3 regions of the Vogesella sp. AC12 genome follow, and region 3 is predicted to be linked to each of the others. Evidence: predicted binding sites of a transcription regulator. Region 3 holds the regulator's gene; each other region holds the start of a gene.
The links. Region 3 encodes sigma-54, which starts transcription at its own class of promoters, with help from an activator protein. Its sites were predicted from a motif close to CTGGCACGCTTCATGCTT; they were not measured.
Positions count from the first base shown of each region.

Region 1: flgB (flagellar basal body rod protein FlgB) is a predicted target of sigma-54. The motif match lies at 2,902-2,919, and genes of this name have one in related genera.
Region 2: NOM55_RS12085 (NarK/NasA family nitrate transporter) is a predicted target of sigma-54. The motif match lies at 4,023-4,040, and genes of this name have one in related genera.

Region 1 covers NZ_JANFNU010000004.1:275,894-281,411, forward strand. Annotated here, with positions in the region: gene NOM55_RS09420 (ATP-binding cassette domain-containing protein) at 1-1,121, opposite strand, end outside; gene tsaD (tRNA (adenosine(37)-N6)-threonylcarbamoyltransferase complex transferase subunit TsaD) at 1,168-2,193, opposite strand; gene NOM55_RS09430 (OsmC family protein) at 2,299-2,718, shown strand; gene flgB (flagellar basal body rod protein FlgB) at 2,950-3,360, shown strand; gene flgC (flagellar basal body rod protein FlgC) at 3,363-3,773, shown strand; gene NOM55_RS09445 (flagellar hook assembly protein FlgD) at 3,790-4,461, shown strand; gene flgE (flagellar hook protein FlgE) at 4,494-5,518, shown strand, end outside.
Region 2 covers NZ_JANFNU010000007.1:86,911-92,428, reverse strand. Annotated here, with positions in the region: gene nirB (nitrite reductase large subunit NirB) at 1-391, opposite strand, end outside; gene NOM55_RS12090 (bifunctional protein-serine/threonine kinase/phosphatase) at 851-2,515, opposite strand; gene NOM55_RS12085 (NarK/NasA family nitrate transporter) at 2,626-3,837, opposite strand; gene NOM55_RS12080 (ABC transporter ATP-binding protein) at 4,217-5,008, opposite strand; gene ntrB (nitrate ABC transporter permease) at 5,010-5,518, opposite strand, start outside.
Region 3 covers NZ_JANFNU010000006.1:126,679-132,196, reverse strand. Annotated here, with positions in the region: gene rapZ (RNase adapter RapZ) at 1-690, opposite strand, end outside; gene hprK (HPr(Ser) kinase/phosphatase) at 671-1,627, opposite strand; gene ptsN (PTS IIA-like nitrogen regulatory protein PtsN) at 1,620-2,084, opposite strand; gene hpf (ribosome hibernation-promoting factor, HPF/YfiA family) at 2,247-2,567, opposite strand; gene NOM55_RS11345 (RNA polymerase factor sigma-54) at 2,630-4,075, opposite strand; gene lptB (LPS export ABC transporter ATP-binding protein) at 4,079-4,807, opposite strand; gene lptA (lipopolysaccharide transport periplasmic protein LptA) at 4,804-5,313, opposite strand; gene lptC (LPS export ABC transporter periplasmic protein LptC) at 5,303-5,518, opposite strand, start outside.

The DNA of each region.
Region 1 (5,518 bases), on a different contig from region 3:
ATCTTGGCGCCGATCACTTCGCCGGCCAGCGGCTGCAGCTCGCCGGCCAGCAGCTTCACCAGCGTCGACTTGCCGGCGCCGTTGACGCCGAGCAGGCCGATGCGGCTGCCGGATTCCACCGACAGCGACAACTGGCGCAGGATGGGGGTGTCGCCGTAGCCGACATCGGCGCGTTCCAGCTTCAGCAGCGGGTTGGGCAGGTTGTCCGGGGTGTCGAAGTGGAAGTCGAACGGCGAATCGACGTGCGCCGGCGCGATGCGTTCCAGCTTCTCCAGCGCCTTGATGCGGCTCTGCGCCTGGCGTGCCTTGCTGGCCTTGGCCTTGAAGCGGGTGATGAACGATTCCAGGTGTGCGACCTGGCGCTGCTGTTTCTCGTAGTTGCCCTGCTGCTGGGCCAGCTTTTCCGCGCGCATCACCTCGAACTGGCTGTAGTTGCCGGTGTAGAGGGTGAGCTTCTGCTGCGACACGTCGACGATGTGCGTCACCACGCTGTCGAGGAAGTCGCGGTCGTGCGAGATCACGATCAGGGTGCCTTCGTAGGCCTTCAGCCAGTCTTCCAGCCACAGCACCGTTTCCAGGTCCAGGTGGTTGGTCGGTTCATCCAGCAGCAGCAGGTCGGAGCGGCACATCAGCGCCTGCGCCAGGTTCAGACGCATGCGCCAGCCACCGGAGAAGGTGGACACCGCGCGGCTCTGGTGTTCGACGGGGAAGCCGAGGCCGGCCAGCAGCTTGCCGGCGCGGGCGGCGGCGGAATAGCCGTCGATGCGGTCCAGCTCGGCGTGCAGGCTGCCGATGGCGTTACCGTCGGCACTGGCTTCGGCGGCGGCCAACCTTTGCTGCAGGCGGCGCAGCTCGGCGTCGCCGTCGAGCACGAAATCGAGCGCCGATTGCGGCAGTGCCGGGGTTTCCTGCGCCACGTGCGCCATGGTCCAGTGCGGCGGCAGCAGCACTTCGCCGCTTTCGGCGTGCAGTTCGCCTTTCAGCAGCGCGAAGACGCTGGACTTGCCGGCGCCGTTGGCACCGGTCATGCCGACCTTGTTGCCAGGGTTGATGGTGAGGTTGGCCGCAACAAGCAATTCTTTCAGGCCGCGGCGCAGGGACAGGTTTTTTAGCTGGATCATAGCGATTCGGTAGGGCGGCCGCCTGGTGGCGGCCGGCGGGTGAGGGTCAGGCCTTGGGCAGGGTGGACAGATCCCAGCGCGGCTTCACGGTAAAGCTGCCGGCGGTACGCGCGTACTGCAGGCGCATGGCGCCGGCGAAGGCGATCATTGCGCCGTTGTCGGTGCACAGCTTCAGCGGCGGGTAGAACACGCCGAAGCGGCGCTTGGCCGCGGCGGCATCCAGCGCCGCGCGCAGCTGCTTGTTGGCGCCGACACCGCCGGCGACCACGATGCGCTGCAGGCCGTGCTGTTTCAGCGCCTTCACGCACTTGCTGACCAGCACGTCGACGATGGCTTCCTGGAAGGCGCGGCAGATGTCCTTGCGCGCCTGCTCGTCGACGCTGCCGCATTCGGCCTCGACCTGTTTCTTCAGCATCAGCACCGCGGTTTTCAGGCCGGAGAAGCTCATGTCGAGGTTGTCGCTGTGCAGCATCGGGCGCGGCAGGGTGAAGCGCGCCGGGTCGCCTTCTTCCGCCAGTTTCGACAGCAGCGGGCCGCCGGGGTAGGGCAGGCCGAGCAGCTTGGCGGTCTTGTCGAAGGCTTCGCCGGCGGCGTCGTCCACGGTCTCACCGAGGATCTGGTAATCGCCGACGCCGCGCACGGCCATGATCTGGGTGTGGCCGCCGGAGACCAGTAGCGCCAGGAAGGGGAATGCCGGCCGCGGATCGGCCAGCAGTGGCGACAGCAGGTGGCCTTCGAGGTGGTGCACGCTGATCACCGGGATGTTCAGTCCCACCGCCAGCGCATTGGCGAAGCTGGCGCCGACCAGCAGCGCGCCGCCGAGGCCGGGGCCTTCGGTGTAGGCGATGGCGTCGATGTCCTGCAGCGTCTTGCCGGCTTCGGCGAGACAGGCGCGGGTCAGAGGCGTGACGCGGCGGATGTGGTCGCGGCTGGCCAGCTCCGGCACCACGCCGCCGTATTCGGCGTGCATCGCCATCTGCGAGTGCAGCTGGTCGGCAATCAGGCCGTGTTCGGTGTCGTACAGCGCGACGCCGGTTTCGTCGCAAGACGATTCAATTCCCAATACGAGCATGTGAGTGGCTTCAAAACTAAACAATCTTTCCATTTTACCGGTGATTCTTTGTTCGCCCAAATCGGCAGTGATACGCTTGCGGTCTGAATCCAAGGGGAAGGCAAGATGAAAGCAAGACTGAAGTGGGTGGATGGCGTGTGTTTCATGGGCGAAACCGGCAGCGGCCATGCGGTGGTGATGGACGGCGCGCCGGAAGGCGGCGGCCGCAACCTCGGCCCGCGGCCGATGGAACTGCTGCTGCTGGGCACCGCCGGCTGCACCAGCTATGACGTGCTGAACATCCTGAAGAAGTCGCGTCAGGACGTGCGCGACTGTTGGGTAGAGATGGACGCCGAGCGTGCCGACAGCGACCCGAAGGTGTTCACCAGGATCCACTTCCACTTCGTGGTGGTGGGCCGCGAGCTGAAGGCTGACGTGGTGGAGCGCGCCATCAAGCTGTCGGCGGAGAAGTACTGCTCGGCCTCGATCATGCTCGGCAAGACCGCCGACATTACCCACGATTTCGAGATCCGCAGCGACGACTGAACGCGCTGTCTTGCGGCCAACCTTGGCCGCAATCGCCATGCCCAACGCCACCCTTGCCGGTGGCGTTGCCGTTTCCGGCGCGCGGCGGCAAATCTTGCCGCCTTGCCGGCGGCGGATGCGCCATTGGGCAGGCGTTTTCGGCTGCCGCGGCCGAAACTTGAGCGCTGGGCGGCTGTTTTTTGATTGGCACAGTTCATGCTTTAAGGATGCCAACTTAACGGACGACCGATCATGCTCGACAAGATTTCCGACCACCTCAACTTCTTCCAGCAATCGCTTGGCCTGCGTGCCAAGAAGGTGGAAGTGATTGCCAGCAATATCGCCAACGCGGATACGCCAGGCTACAAGGCGGTGGATTTCGATTTCGGCAAGGCACTGCAAGGCCAGCTGCGCGCATCGCAAAGCGGCTTGGCGCTGGCGACCAGCAACGAGCGCCATCTGGCGGCCCAGGGTCACGCCAGCGTCGATGATGGCGGCCTGCAGTATCGCAGCGCGGTACAGCCCAGCCTCGACGGCAACACCGTCGATATGGATGTCGAGCGCGCCGCGTTTACCGACAACGCGATGAAATACCAGTCCACGCTGACCTTCCTCAACCGGAGAATCAGCGGGCTGATGGACGCAATCAAGGGTGGGCAATAACCATGTCGCTGTCTAATGTCTTCAATATTGCCGGCTCGGCGCTGACGGCGCAGTCGATGCGCCTGAACCTGGTGGCCAGCAATATCGCCAACGCGGAGAGCGCCACCAGCTCCACCGGCGAGCCGTTCCGCGGCCGCCACGCGGTGTTCACCGCCACGCCGGTGACCGCCGACATGCCGCAGGTGGCCGGGGTGCGGGTGACCTCGATCGTCGAGGACACCTCGCCGTTCCGCCTCAAGTACGAACCGGGCCATCCGCTGGCCGACGAGCGTGGCTATATCAAGATGCCCAACGTCAACCCGGTGGAAGAAATGGCCGACATGATTTCCGCTTCGCGCTCCTACCAGACCAGCGTCGAAGTAATGAATACCGCAAAGACCCTGCTGCAAAAAACCTTGCAGCTTGGCCAGTAACCGTTAGAGGTCTCGCATGGCAACCGTAAACAGCGCCACCGCCACCGGCATCGACTTCGAGTCGTACAACGTCGCCAGCAACAAGGCGGGCAGTAACGCCGAAGACATCCAGAACCGCTTCCTGAAGCTGCTGACCACGCAGCTGAAAACCCAGGATCCGTCGAACCCGATGGACAACGCGCAGATGACCAGCCAGATGGCGCAGATTAGCACCGTCAGCGGCCTGGAAAGCGTCAACGCCTCGATCAAGGCGCTGTCGGACAACCAGTCCGCCAGCCAGTCGCTGCTGGCGACGCTGATGATCGGCCGCTACGCGCTGATCCCCGGCAACGAAGTCAGCCTCAATGGCGGCGCGGCCAAGGCGGTGGTGGATTTCCCGCAGTCGGCCAGCGACGCGGTGGTCACCATCAAGAACGCCGCCGGCGTGGTGGTCAGCGAGATCAAGCTTGGCGCGCAGACAGCCGGCCAGCTGACGGTCGGCTGGGACGGCAAGAACGCGGCCGGCGTGCAGCAGCCGGACGGCCAGTATTCGATCTCGATCAAGGCGGTGAACGGGACGGTGGCGGTGGATGCCAAGATCCTGAATCCGGTCAAGATCAGCAGTGTGGCGATCGACAAGGGCGTTTCTTCATTGGTGCTGGAAAACGGCAAGCGGATGTCGATGAGCGACGTGACGCAACTTATCTAAGACATTCCGGTTAAGCATTCGGGGGATAGAACATGGGTTTCCAGCAAGGTTTGAGTGGTCTGAGCGCAGCGTCCAAGCAGTTGGACGTGATCGGCAACAATATTGCCAACGGCAGCACCATCGGTTTCAAGGGCTCGCGCGTCGAGTTTGGCGATCTGTACGCCCGTTCTCTGGCCTCGGCCTCGACCCAGGCGGGTACCAATACCCAGGCCGGCGTCGGGGTGCAGGTGCTGGCGGTGTCGCAGCAGTTCCAGCAGGGCAACATCACCACCACCAACAACCCGCTGGACATGGCGATTTCCGGCAACGGCTTTTACCGGTTGACCAGTGAAAACACCGGCAACGGCGGCATCGAGGCGTTCTCCCGCAACGGCGAGTTCAAGCTGGACAAGGAAGGCTACATCGTCAACAACGGCTACTACCTGAACGGCTACCAGATGGTCAACGGCGTGAAAACCGGTGCCGAACAGCCGCTGCAGGTGTCCACCATCAACAGCGGCATCGCCAAGGCGACCGGTGCTCCCGGCGAGCGCGGCATCGACTGGAGCTTTAACCTGAACGGGGGCGGCGCGGTGATCGACCCGGCGGTCAAGCCGTTTGACCCGCTGGACGCGTCCACCTATTCCTATACCAGCGGTGCCAAGTTCTACGACAACTACGGCAACGTGCATACCGTGTCGGTGTACTTTGCCCGCCGTGCCTCGACCACCGACCCGGTGGTGCCGGCCACCGTGCCGCCGTCGACGCTGGACGTGAACAACTGGGACGTGTACCACTCGGTAGACGGCACCTTGGTAGCGGGCGCGCCGACCCAGGTCAAGTTTGACCAGTCCGGTCAGCTGACCGCGTGGTCGGACAACATTATCACCATTGCCGCCGATACCAGTGCTGCCAGCGCCCACCCGGCATTCGATATCGACTTCACCAACAGCACCCAGTACAGCGGCGATTACAGCGTCTCCCGCCAGGTGGCCGGCGGCTATCCGGCCGGCAAGTTCACCGGTATCGGCGCCGACTCCGCTGGCGTGATCTACGCCAACTACACCAACGGTGTGAC
Region 2 (5,518 bases), on a different contig from region 3:
CACGGAAGGTGACCACGCCGTCCAGCTCCTTGCCCGGCACCGGCAGGATGAACGGGTTGGAGCCGGTGGCCAGCAGCAGGCGGTCGTATTCGGCCTCGGTGCCGTCGGCGGCGCGCACGATGCGGCGGCCGCGGTCGATCTCCACCACTTCCTTGCCCAGATGCAGGGTGATGCCGTGCTCGGCATACCAGTCGACATCGTTGAGCATGATCTCCGGCAGCGTCTGCTCGCCGGTCAGCACCGGCGACAGCAGGATGCGGTTGTAGTTGGCGTACGGTTCGGCACCGAACACGGTGATGTCGTACAGCTCCGGGGTCAGCTTGAGCAGCTCTTCCAGCGTGCGCACCCCGGCCATGCCGTTGCCGACCATTACCAATTTGAGCTTCTTCATGGTGTTTCCTTTGTCTGATTTGCGACGCATTGCGCGGTGTCCTGCCTGCGCCGCCCGTCGTCATTGCCGTAGCGGTGCCGAAACGAAAAAAGGTCCGCCGGTGTGACTTGCGCCACGCCGAACGGACCTCATTGTCCCTGTCCCGGTCACCGCCATTGGCGACCCGGACAATCTGATTGTGCCTGTCTTAATGCAAAAGCCGTGCCAGCCTGCAAACCCCTTTATTGCGGCCAACCTTGACCTGTTATGCCTTGGCCTGCCTGTCTATGGTGCATGGCAGCACCAAAAACAGGCAGCCACGGTCAATTCAGAACCTGTTTGCGATCTTGCGCGCTCACGCGAAACAAGGCGAAAACGGCTGAGGATGCGGCGTTTATCCAGATAAACAAGCATTCCGAAGGCGTTTTTAACGCGGTAGCGCCCCGTTCAGATCAATCACAGCAGATCGTAAACAGGTTCTCAGCGCAGCAGCAGCGCATACAGCAACACCAGGTTCGCCAGCAGCGAAACCAGCGCCAGCGTGCGCCACAGCCGCAGCGGCGCCCGCTCCGCCCACGGCACGCGCCGCAGCTGGCGTTGCGGCACGCTGTCGCCGCGCTCCAGCGCCAGCAGCATTTCCTCGGCGGTTTCGAAACGCTGCCCCGGCTCGCGTGCCACCGCCTTCAGCAGCAGATTGTCCAGCCACAGCGGCACGTCCGGGCGCTGGCGCGAGGCCGGCTGCGGCGCGTCGAAATGAGGCGTCTGGAACGCCTCGATCTCGCCGTAGGGATAGCGGCCGGTCAGCAGCTGGTACAGGGTGACGCCGGCGGCGTACAGGTCGCTGCTGCTGCTCGCCTTGCCGCCGGCGAAACGCTCCGGCGCCATGTAGCTGGCGGTGCCGGGACCGGGGCCGTCGTGCTCCGGCGTCAGCCCGGCGCAGTAGGCGACGCCGAGATCCAGCAGCCGCAGCTGGCCGTCACGGCCCAGGTGCACGTTGTCCGGCTTGATGTCGCGGTGCACGATGCCCAGGCGGTGCAGCGCCGACATCGCCCGGCACAGCGCGAGGCCGATGGCGACCACCTCGCTGATGCCGAAACGCTGCTGCGCCAGCCGTGCGGCCAGCGTTTCGCCGTCGTGCCAGCGCTGCAGGTAGTACAGGTGCTGGCGTTCGACGCCGGTGGCGACCTCGGCAAAATACGGCGAGCTGATGCGTTTCTGCAGCCACTCCTCCACCAGCAGCGCCTGCTCCGCGCCCGGATCGCCGGCCAGCAGCGGCGGCAGCGTCTTCAGCACCCAGTGCCGGCCGGCGGCGTCGGCGACGCGATAGGCCAGCCCGCCGGGCGAGGCGTGCAGGCTGGCCACCACTGTCAGCCCTTCAAACGGCTGGCCGTCGCGCAGCTTCGGCGGCAGCGGCAGGCTGGTGCCGCGCGCCAGCTCGTCGGCCAGTGCGCCCTGCGGCAGCGCCTCCACCCGCAGCACCAGCGCCGACAGGTTGTCCTGCGCACCGGCGGCCAGTGCCGCTTCGCACAGCACGCTGGCGGCACGCTGCACATCCAGATGCAGGTGCAGGATCTCGTCGATGCGCTTGTCGCCCAGTGCCTGCCACACGCCGTCGCACAGCAGCGCGAACACGTCGCCGGCGTGCAGATCGCCGTCGCAGAAATCCGGCATCACGTGCTCGTCCAGCCCCATGCCGCGCTTGAGCACGTGCGACAGCGACGCCTCCTCCCACACGTGGTCGACGGTCAGCTGCGTCAGCCGGCCTTCCCGCAGGAGGTAAACGCGGCAGTCGCCGACGTGGGCGACGGTGTAGCGGTGGCCGCGCAACACCAGTGCCGACAATGCCGCCACCAGCGGCTTGCCCTGCGCGCGCAGCCAGCGGTTGTGCGCCGCCAGCAGCCGGTCCAGCGCCGACGACACCGCCCACGTTTCCGGCGTGGCGTAGTAGTCGGCGCACACCGCGCGGATGGTGGACTGCGCCGCCAGGCGGCCGTCGGCACAACCGGAGACGCCATCGGCCAGCGCGAACAGCGCGCCCTTGCTGGTCAAGAGCCCGTCCTGCGGCACGCTCCAGCCCAGCGCGTCCTCGTTGCGTTCACGGCGACCGGCGTCGCTGGCGTGGCCGACGGCAAGTTGCAAGCTCATGGTGCTTCCCTGCTAGAAATAATGCCCGCTTAAAGATGATGCCCTGTTCCAGCACGGCGTAACGGGGCGGGATCCGTGATCCCGACCCGCTGATGGCCAGTGCTTGCCGCTTATACCCGCGCCGCGGTCACGTTGCTAGCACCCCAGGTGGTGCGCCAGCGCAGTTTCACGCCGTGCAGGCCGATCCACGCCACCACGCCGAGGCTGGCGAACAGCCACAGCCCGAGCTGGTAGTTGCCGGTGTGCTGCTTGACGAGGCCGAGGCCGGCGGCGAGCAGGAAGCCGCCAATGCCGCCGGCCATGCCGATCAGGCCGGTCATCACCCCGATTTCCTTGCGGAAGCGCTGCGGCACCAGCTGGAACACCGCGCCGTTGCCGCTGCCCAGTGCCAGCATCGCGCCGACAAACAGCGCCAGCGCCACGTTGACCTGCGGCAGGTTGAAGCCGACCACCGCGATCAGCAGCGCCGCCGCGGTGTACATCACCAGCAGGGTGCGGATGCCGCCGATACGGTCGGCCAGCGCGCCACCCAGCGGCCGCATCAGCGAGCCGGCGAATACGCAGGCGGCGGTGTAGTAGCCGGCGGTGACGGCGTTGAGCCCGTACTGGTCATGGAAGTAGCCCGGCAGCGCGCTGGCGAGGCCGGCAAAGCCGCCGAAGGTCACGCAGTAGAAGAACATGAACCACCAGCTGTCCTTGTCGCCCAGCACGCGCAGGTAGTCGGCCATCGCCTTGGGCTTGGGGCGCTGCGGCGCATTCTTGGCGAACAGGTAGAACAGCACGAACACCACGGAGAGCGGCAGCACCGCGAGGCCGAACACGTTTTCCCAACCATAGAGTGCGGCCAACGTTGGCGCCAGCAGCGCGGCAAACACGGTGCCGGAGTTGCCGGCACCGGCGATGCCCATCGCCTTGCCCTGGTGCTCGGGCGGATACCACTGCGACGCCAGCGGCAGCGACACCGCGAAGGCGGCGCCGGCGACGCCGAGGAACACCCCCAGCAACAACGCCTGCGACAGCGACTGGATGCCGTGCAGCCAGGCAAAGCCCAGCGCCAGCATCACCACCACCTGGCCGAGGATGCCTGCGAATTTTGGCGAGAAGCGGTCCACCAGCAGGCCCATGCCGAAGCGCAACAGGGCGCCGGCCAGGATCGGCGTCGCCACCATCAGCCCGCGCTGCTGCGCCGACAGCTGCAGGGCCTCGGCGATCTGGATCGCCAGCGGCCCGAGGATGTACCACACCATGAAGCTGAGGTCGAAATAGAGGAACGACACCAGCAGTGTCGGGGTATGGCCTGCCTTCCAGAAGTCCTTGCTCATTGTCTTGTTCCTTGAAAGATGTCCGTGATCGATCAGGCGGCGCGCCGGTGGCGCCGCGGCGGTCCGTGCCGCAAAAAAGCAAAGAGGCCCGTTGCCCGCGGTATCGCACCACGCGCAACGGACCTCTTTGTCCAAGCCCGCATCGCCGCCATTGGCAACCGGGACAATCATCTGCAGCGTTATCTGAGCAAGTGCCGTGCCAGCCAGATAGCGCATTTTGGCCGCCCAATCGCCACCTTTGCCGCCGCCTGCGCCTGCCGATGGTGCACAGCAGCACCAAAAGCAGGCGACTGATCGCAGGCCCCATGAAAAAACCGGGCCAGCGGCCCGGTGTCAACAACGTGTCGCCACGTCAGGGGATGCAGCCTGCCGTTGCCGCTCAGGCTGCCTCTTTGCGGTGTTTCTGGTACAGGAAATCCAGCACCGCACCGCGATAGCGGTGATAGTCGGCGTCGCCCGCCAGCGCCAGCCGGTTGCGCGGCCGTGGCAGCTGCACTTCCAGTATCTCGCCGACGGTGGCCGCCGGGCCGTTGGTCATCATCACGATGCGGTCGGACAGCAGCACCGCCTCGTCCACGTCGTGAGTCACCATCACCACGGTGCTGCCGGTGGCATCGACAATCTTCACCATCTCGTCCTGCAGGTTGGCGCGGGTCAGCGCGTCCAGCGCGCCGAACGGCTCATCCATCAGCAGCACTTTCGGCTCCATCGCCAGTGCGCGGGCGATGCCGACACGCTGCTTCATGCCGCCGGAGATCTCGTGCGGGTGCTTGTCGCGGGCGTGGCTCAGCCCCACCAGCGCCAGTGCGGCGTCGGTGCGCGCCGCCAGCTGCGCCTTGCCCTCCTTGGCGCCGAACACCCGCTCCACCGCCAGCAGGATGTTGCCGTAGCAGGACAGCCACGGCAGCAGGCTGTGGTTCTGGAACACCACCGCGCGCTCGGGGCCGGGGCCGTCGATCTCGCGGCCGTTGCACAGCGCGATGCCGTCGGACGGCTCCAGCAACCCGGCGATGATGTTGAGCACCGTGGACTTGCCGCAGCCGGAGTGGCCGATCAGCGACACCACCTCGCCCTGGCGGATGGTGAGATTGATGTCCTGCAGCGCGACGAAGCGGCCTTTCTTGGTATCGAAGTGCTTTTGCACGTTTTCCAGCTCGACGAAGCGTTCCATGTCACTCTCCCTGTCCGAAGCTGGCCTTCTTCGCCAGCCATACCAGTGCCTGTTCCAGCGCCAGCCCCACCAGACCGACCACGAAGATGGCGATCAGGATGTGCTCCACATTCAGGTTGTTCCATTCGTCCCACACCCAGAAGCCCAGCCCCACACCGCCGGTGAGCATCTCCGCCGCCACGATCACCAGCCACGCGGTACCGATCGCGAGGCGCACGCCGGTGAGCATGTGCGGCAGCACCGCCGGCAGCAGGATGACGCTGAACACCTTCCACTCCGACAGCCGCAGCACGCGCGCCACGTTGAGGTAATCCTGCGGCACCGCGCGCACGCCGGCGGCGGTATTGAGGATCATCGGCCAGATGCTGGAGATGAAGATCACCCAGATCGACGCCGGGCTGGCGGCCTTGAACACCAAGAGGCCGATCGGCAGCCACGCCAGCGGCGACACCGGGCGCAGCAGGCTGATCACCGGCGCCGTCATCCGCGCCAGGAAACCGAAGCGGCCGA
Region 3 (5,518 bases):
CGGCAGCCAGTTTTGCAGGAGCTGGCGGATGTCGGCCAGCATCTGCGCCACGCTGGCTTCGCCTTCGAAGAAGCGGCAGATCGCTTCGTCCTGGCCGGTCAGCGGCCGTAGCGCGACTTCGTAGTAGGGGTTGGGCAGGCAGCGCACGTCGAACACGAAATCGGCGTCCAGCGGCAGGCCGTGCTTGAAGCCGAACGATTCGAACACCAGGGTCAGGCAGTCGGCATCGGCGTCGACCAGTACCTTGACCCAGGCTCGCAACGCGTTGGCGGACAGGTGGCTGGTGTCGATGCGGTGGCCCAGCTCGTGGATGTGCTCCAGCATCTCGCGCTCGAGGCGGATGCATTCCTCCACCGTCAGGCCGTTGCCGGACAACGGGTGGCGGCGCCGCGTTTCCGAGAAACGCTGGACCAGCACTTCGGTGGTGGCTTCCAGATAGATCAGGCGCACGTCGACCCGCATCGCTTTCAGGCTGGCCATCACCTCCGGCAATGCGGCCAACGTTGGTGCGGAACGGGTGTCGACGCTGATGGCGACGTGCTGGTAACCCTGTTCGCTGTACAGCGCCACCACGTCGGTGAGCATGGTGGCCGGCAGGTTGTCGACGCAGTAGTAGCCGTTGTCTTCCAAGAGGCGCAGGGCGACGGACTTGCCGGAGCCGGACAGGCCGCTAATCAGAATCAGCTGCATGTTCCTGGTCCCGTAGCAGGTTGGTGTGGCGATCGATGAATTCGCGGGTACTGTCGATGCCGCGCAGCTGCAGGATGTAGTTGCGCACCGCGGCCTCGACCAGTACCGCCAGGTTGCGACCGGCGGCCACTGGCAGGATCACCTTGCGCACGGTGACGCCGAGGATGTCCTGCGTTTCGGACTGGATGTTGAGGCGGTCCAGCGTCTGCATCGCCTGGTCGTTGGCCTTCATCAGGTGGATGATCAACTTCAGCACCTTCTTCGGGCGTACCGCGGTTTCGCCGAAAATGGTGCGGATATTGAGGATGCCGAGGCCGCGCACCTCGAGGAAGTCGCGCAGCAGCGCCGGGCAGCGGCCTTCCAGCGTTTCCGGTCCGATGCGGTACAGCTCGACTGCGTCATCGGCAACCATGCCGTGGCCGCGCGAGATCAGCTCCAGCGCCAGTTCGCTCTTGCCCATCGCCGAATCGCCCATGATCAGCACGCCGATTTCCAGCACGTCGAGAAACACGCCGTGCATCACGGTGGAGACCGCCAGCGCGCGCGCCAGATAGATGCGCAGCACGTCCATCAGGTACGGGCTTTCCAGCGGCGTACTCATCAGCGGCACATTGTGGCTCTGGCAGTAGTCGCGCAGCAGGTTGGGCACCGGCTGCGCATTGGCGACGATCACCACCGCCATGGTGCGGTGGAACAGCTGGTCGAGGGCGGTCCGTGCCGCAGCCTGCTCCAGCTTGTTCAGGTATTCCACTTCCGCGAGGCCAAGTACCTGCACCCGGTTGGGGTGGATGAAGTTGAGGTGACCGACCAGTGCCTGGGTTGGCCGCTGTTCATCATTCGAAATCAGGTTGTCGGAGCCGGAACGGCCGGCGACCCAGCTCAGGTTGAGCTTGTGCTGATTGTCCTGGTACAGGCGGCGAACACTGATATTAGGCATGGTCTGGGGTGTCGGAAATCAGTTCAAACAGCTTCTGCGCATCGCAGGCGGGATCGTTCATCTGTTCGCGCAGCGCCTTGCTGGAGAAGCGCTGCGCCAGCTCGGACAATACCTGCAGGTGGATGTCGGTGGCCTGCTCCGGCACCAGCAGCACGAACAGCAGCGAGACCGGTTTGCCATCGGGGGCATCGAACGGAATCGGCGCCTTCAGGCGGATGAAGATGCCGGTGGCTTCCTTCAGGCTCTTGATGCGGCCATGCGGTATGGCGACGCCTTGTCCCAGGCCGGTGGAGCCGAGTTTTTCCCGGGCAAACAAGCTGTCGAAGACATCGCTGCGTGCGATGGCGTGACTGTTTTCGACCATCAGGCCGACTTGTTCGAAGAGTCGTTTTTTGCTGGAAACGTCCATGTCAGCAATGACGTTGTCCACGGAGAGTATTTTACTGATCAAGCCCATAATGCCATTTGCCCGAAAAAATCGAGGGCCATTCTACGCCGAGTCCACGGAATACCATAGTGGAAAGCGCAGGATGATCGTCAGGAGAAAAAGCGGTAGCCAAAAAAAGAACGGATAAGCAAGCAGTGCTTGCATTATCCGTTTTTGTTCGGCAAATCCTGATCAGAGCGACGCTTGCTCTTGCGGTACCGGTGCGCGATGCTCGACCTGTTTTTCCTTGAATTTCAGTACCTGACGATCCAGTTTGTCAGTCAGCAGGTCGATGGCCGCGTACATGTCCGCTTCGGTGGCTTCGGCATGGATATCCTTGCCTGCCAGATGAACATTGACTTCGGCTTTCTGTACCAGTTTGTCGACAGACAGTGTCACGTTGACACCGATCACATTATCGACATGGCGGGTAATGCGTTCCAGTTTGCTTTCGATGTAGTCACGAAGCGCCGGGGTAACGTCGAGGTGGAGGCCGGTAATCTTGAGGTTCATACCCTAACTCCTTCTGTTGGTGCCATATCCGGACTGGGCATGGCGATCTTGTTATGAACAACCTAAAAAGTCTTGCGCTGGCTGACCGGTGGTATCTGCATGGCTTCACGATACTTGGCTACGGTACGTCTTGCAACCTGAATACCTTGAGCGATCAGCTTGTCGGCAATGGCGCTGTCAGACAGCGGTTTGTTGTGGTCTTCCGCATCGATGATCTGCCGGATCAGTGCCTTGATCGCGGTGGCGGAACATTCGCCACCACTGTCAGTATCGACCGAACTGCCAAAGAAATATTTGAGTTCGAACAAGCCACGGCTGCACAGCAGGTATTTCTGCGTGGTGACGCGGGAGATGGTTGACTCATGCAGACCCAGTTCTTCCGCGATGTCTCGCAGGATAAGCGGGCGCATGGCCACTTCACCTTGTTCAAAGAACGCTTGCTGTCTGTCAACAATAGATTCTGCCACTTTCAGGATGGTGTCAAACCGTTGTTGAATGTTTTTTACCAGCCAGCGCGCCTCTTGCAGCTGGCCGCCCAGATTATGGCTGCTGCCCTTCTGCTGTAGCATGCCTGCATACATCTGGTTGACGCGCAGCTTCGGCAGCGTGCCCTGGTTGAGGCGCGCCACCCAGCGCTGCTGGCGTTTCACCACCAGGATGTCGGGGGCGACGTAGTGGGTCTCGCCCTGGTCGAAGCCGCTGCTGGGGCGCGGTCGCAGGCTGGCGAGCAGGGCGTGGGCGGTTTTCAGCTGCTGTTCGTCGATGGCGAGCAGCTTCTTGAGCTTGGTGAAGTCGCGGTTGCCCAGGAGCGGCAGGTGCTGCTGCACCATGTCCAGCGCCAGCTGACGCACCGCGGCCGGTGCCGCGTGCTGCTGCAGTTGCAGGCTGAGGAATTCGGTGAGATTGCGGCTGCCGATGCCGGTCGGCTCGAACTGGGTCAGCAGCTTGCGCAGGCACTCCAGCTCGTCGCCTTCCACTTCCAGCTCCAGCGGCAGCTCGGCGGCGATGTCGTCCAGCGAGGTCGGCAGATAGCCGTCGTCATCCAGCTCGTCGATCAGCAGCGACATCAGCGCCTTGTCGCGCTGGCTGAGCTGGGTTTCACCCATCTGCGCGGTCAGGTGCTCGCGCAGCGACGGCCGGCACGGGGTGTTGAGAATGGGGTCGAACTCGTCGTCGTCATCGTTGCGGCTGCTGCCGCTCCCGCTGCTGCCCCAGTCGCCGAGCAGCTCGCCGTCGTCGCGGTTGCTTTCCGCTTCCGGCCGCTCCGGCTCGCTGCCGCTGTCCGACGCCGGCGTGTCACCGCTGGGCGCCAGCACCGGCAACGGGCTGTCGGACTCGTCGGGGCTGTCGCTGCTGTCGGCGCGTTCCAGCAGCGGGTTTTCCAGCAGGTAGCGCTCCAGCTCGGTACTGAGATCCAGCGTCGACATCTGCAGCAGCTTGATCGATTGCTGCAACTGGGGGGTGAGCGTGAGTTGCTGGCTGGTTTTGAGCTGGAGGGTCTGTTTCATGGCTTACAAGTGGAAGTGTTCGCCCAGGTACACCTGGCGGACCTGTTCGTTCAGCACCAGCGCTTCCGGCAGGCCGGAGGCGAGCACGCTGCCTTCGGAGATGATGTAGGCGCGATCGCAGATGCGCAGCGTTTCGCGCACGTTGTGGTCGGTGATCAGCACGCCGATGCCGCGTTCCTTGAGGAAGGCGATGATCTTCTGGATATCGATTACCGCGATCGGGTCGACGCCGGCAAACGGCTCGTCCAGCAGGATGAAGCGCGGGCGGGTGGCCAGCACGCGGGCGATTTCCACGCGGCGGCGCTCGCCACCGGACAGCGCCAGCGCGTTGCTGTCGCGCAGGTGGCTGATATTGAGGTCGTCCAGCAGCAGGGTCAGCTCGTTTTCCAGCTCCTCGTCCTTCAGCCCGGCAATTTCCAGTACCGCGCGGATGTTCTCGTCTACCGTCATTTTGCGGAAGATCGACGCTTCCTGCGGCAGATAGCCGAGACCGAGCCGTGCGCGCTGATGGATCGGCAGGTGGGTGATGGTCTGGCCGTCGAGGCGGATTTCGCCGGCATCGGCGGCGATCAGGCCGACCACCATGTAGAAGCTGGTGGTTTTGCCGGCGCCGTTGGGGCCGAGCAGGCCGACCACCTCGCCACTGGCGATCTCCAGCGACACGTCGCGCACCACGGTACGCTTCTTGAAGGTCTTCTTCAGGTGCTGGATGGAAAGCTGGCTCGGGGTCATGGCGTGCCCTGTGCTTTGGGCTGCAGGATCACCGTCACGCGGCCGCTGTTGCCGCTGGCGGCGGTGCCGCCGCTGGCCTGATAGGTCTCGGTGGCGGTGTTGTAGACGATGACGGCGCCGCTGACCGAATCCTGGCCGCGCTTGACGCGGGCGTTGCCGGTCAGGGTGGCAAGGTTGGCCGCAGTGTTGTAGTTGACGTTGCTGGCGCTGCCTTCGACGTATTCATTGCTACCGTCGACCTTCTGGCGGAAGGTGACCGGGCTGCCCTGCGCCTGCAGCTGCTGGTTGCCCTGCGCGTCGCGGGTCACGGTCACGCGCTGCGCCTTCAAGTTCAGCGTGCCCTGCACCACCACGACATTGCCCTCCCATACCGTCACGCCTTTTTTCTGGTCCAGCGAGCCGCGGTCGGCAGACAGTTCGATCGGTTTTTCGCTGTCGGCCTTTTCAGCCATGACAGGGGCGCTCAGCACGAGGGCGGTCAGCGCGATCAGCACACTATGGCGCATAGGTAATCCTTACGTTGGACAGCAGGTTCAGCTGGCCGCTGTCCTGCTGGTAAATGAAGCCGGTCGATTTCAGTTGCGAGGTGCCGTAGTCGGCCACCAGTGGCGCGCGGTTGCTGGCGCTGCGCGCCACGGTGTCGACATGCAGCACCGAGGTCTGCAGCAGGATGGCCGGGGCGTCGGCGGTGGCCTTGCGCTCCCAGCGCAC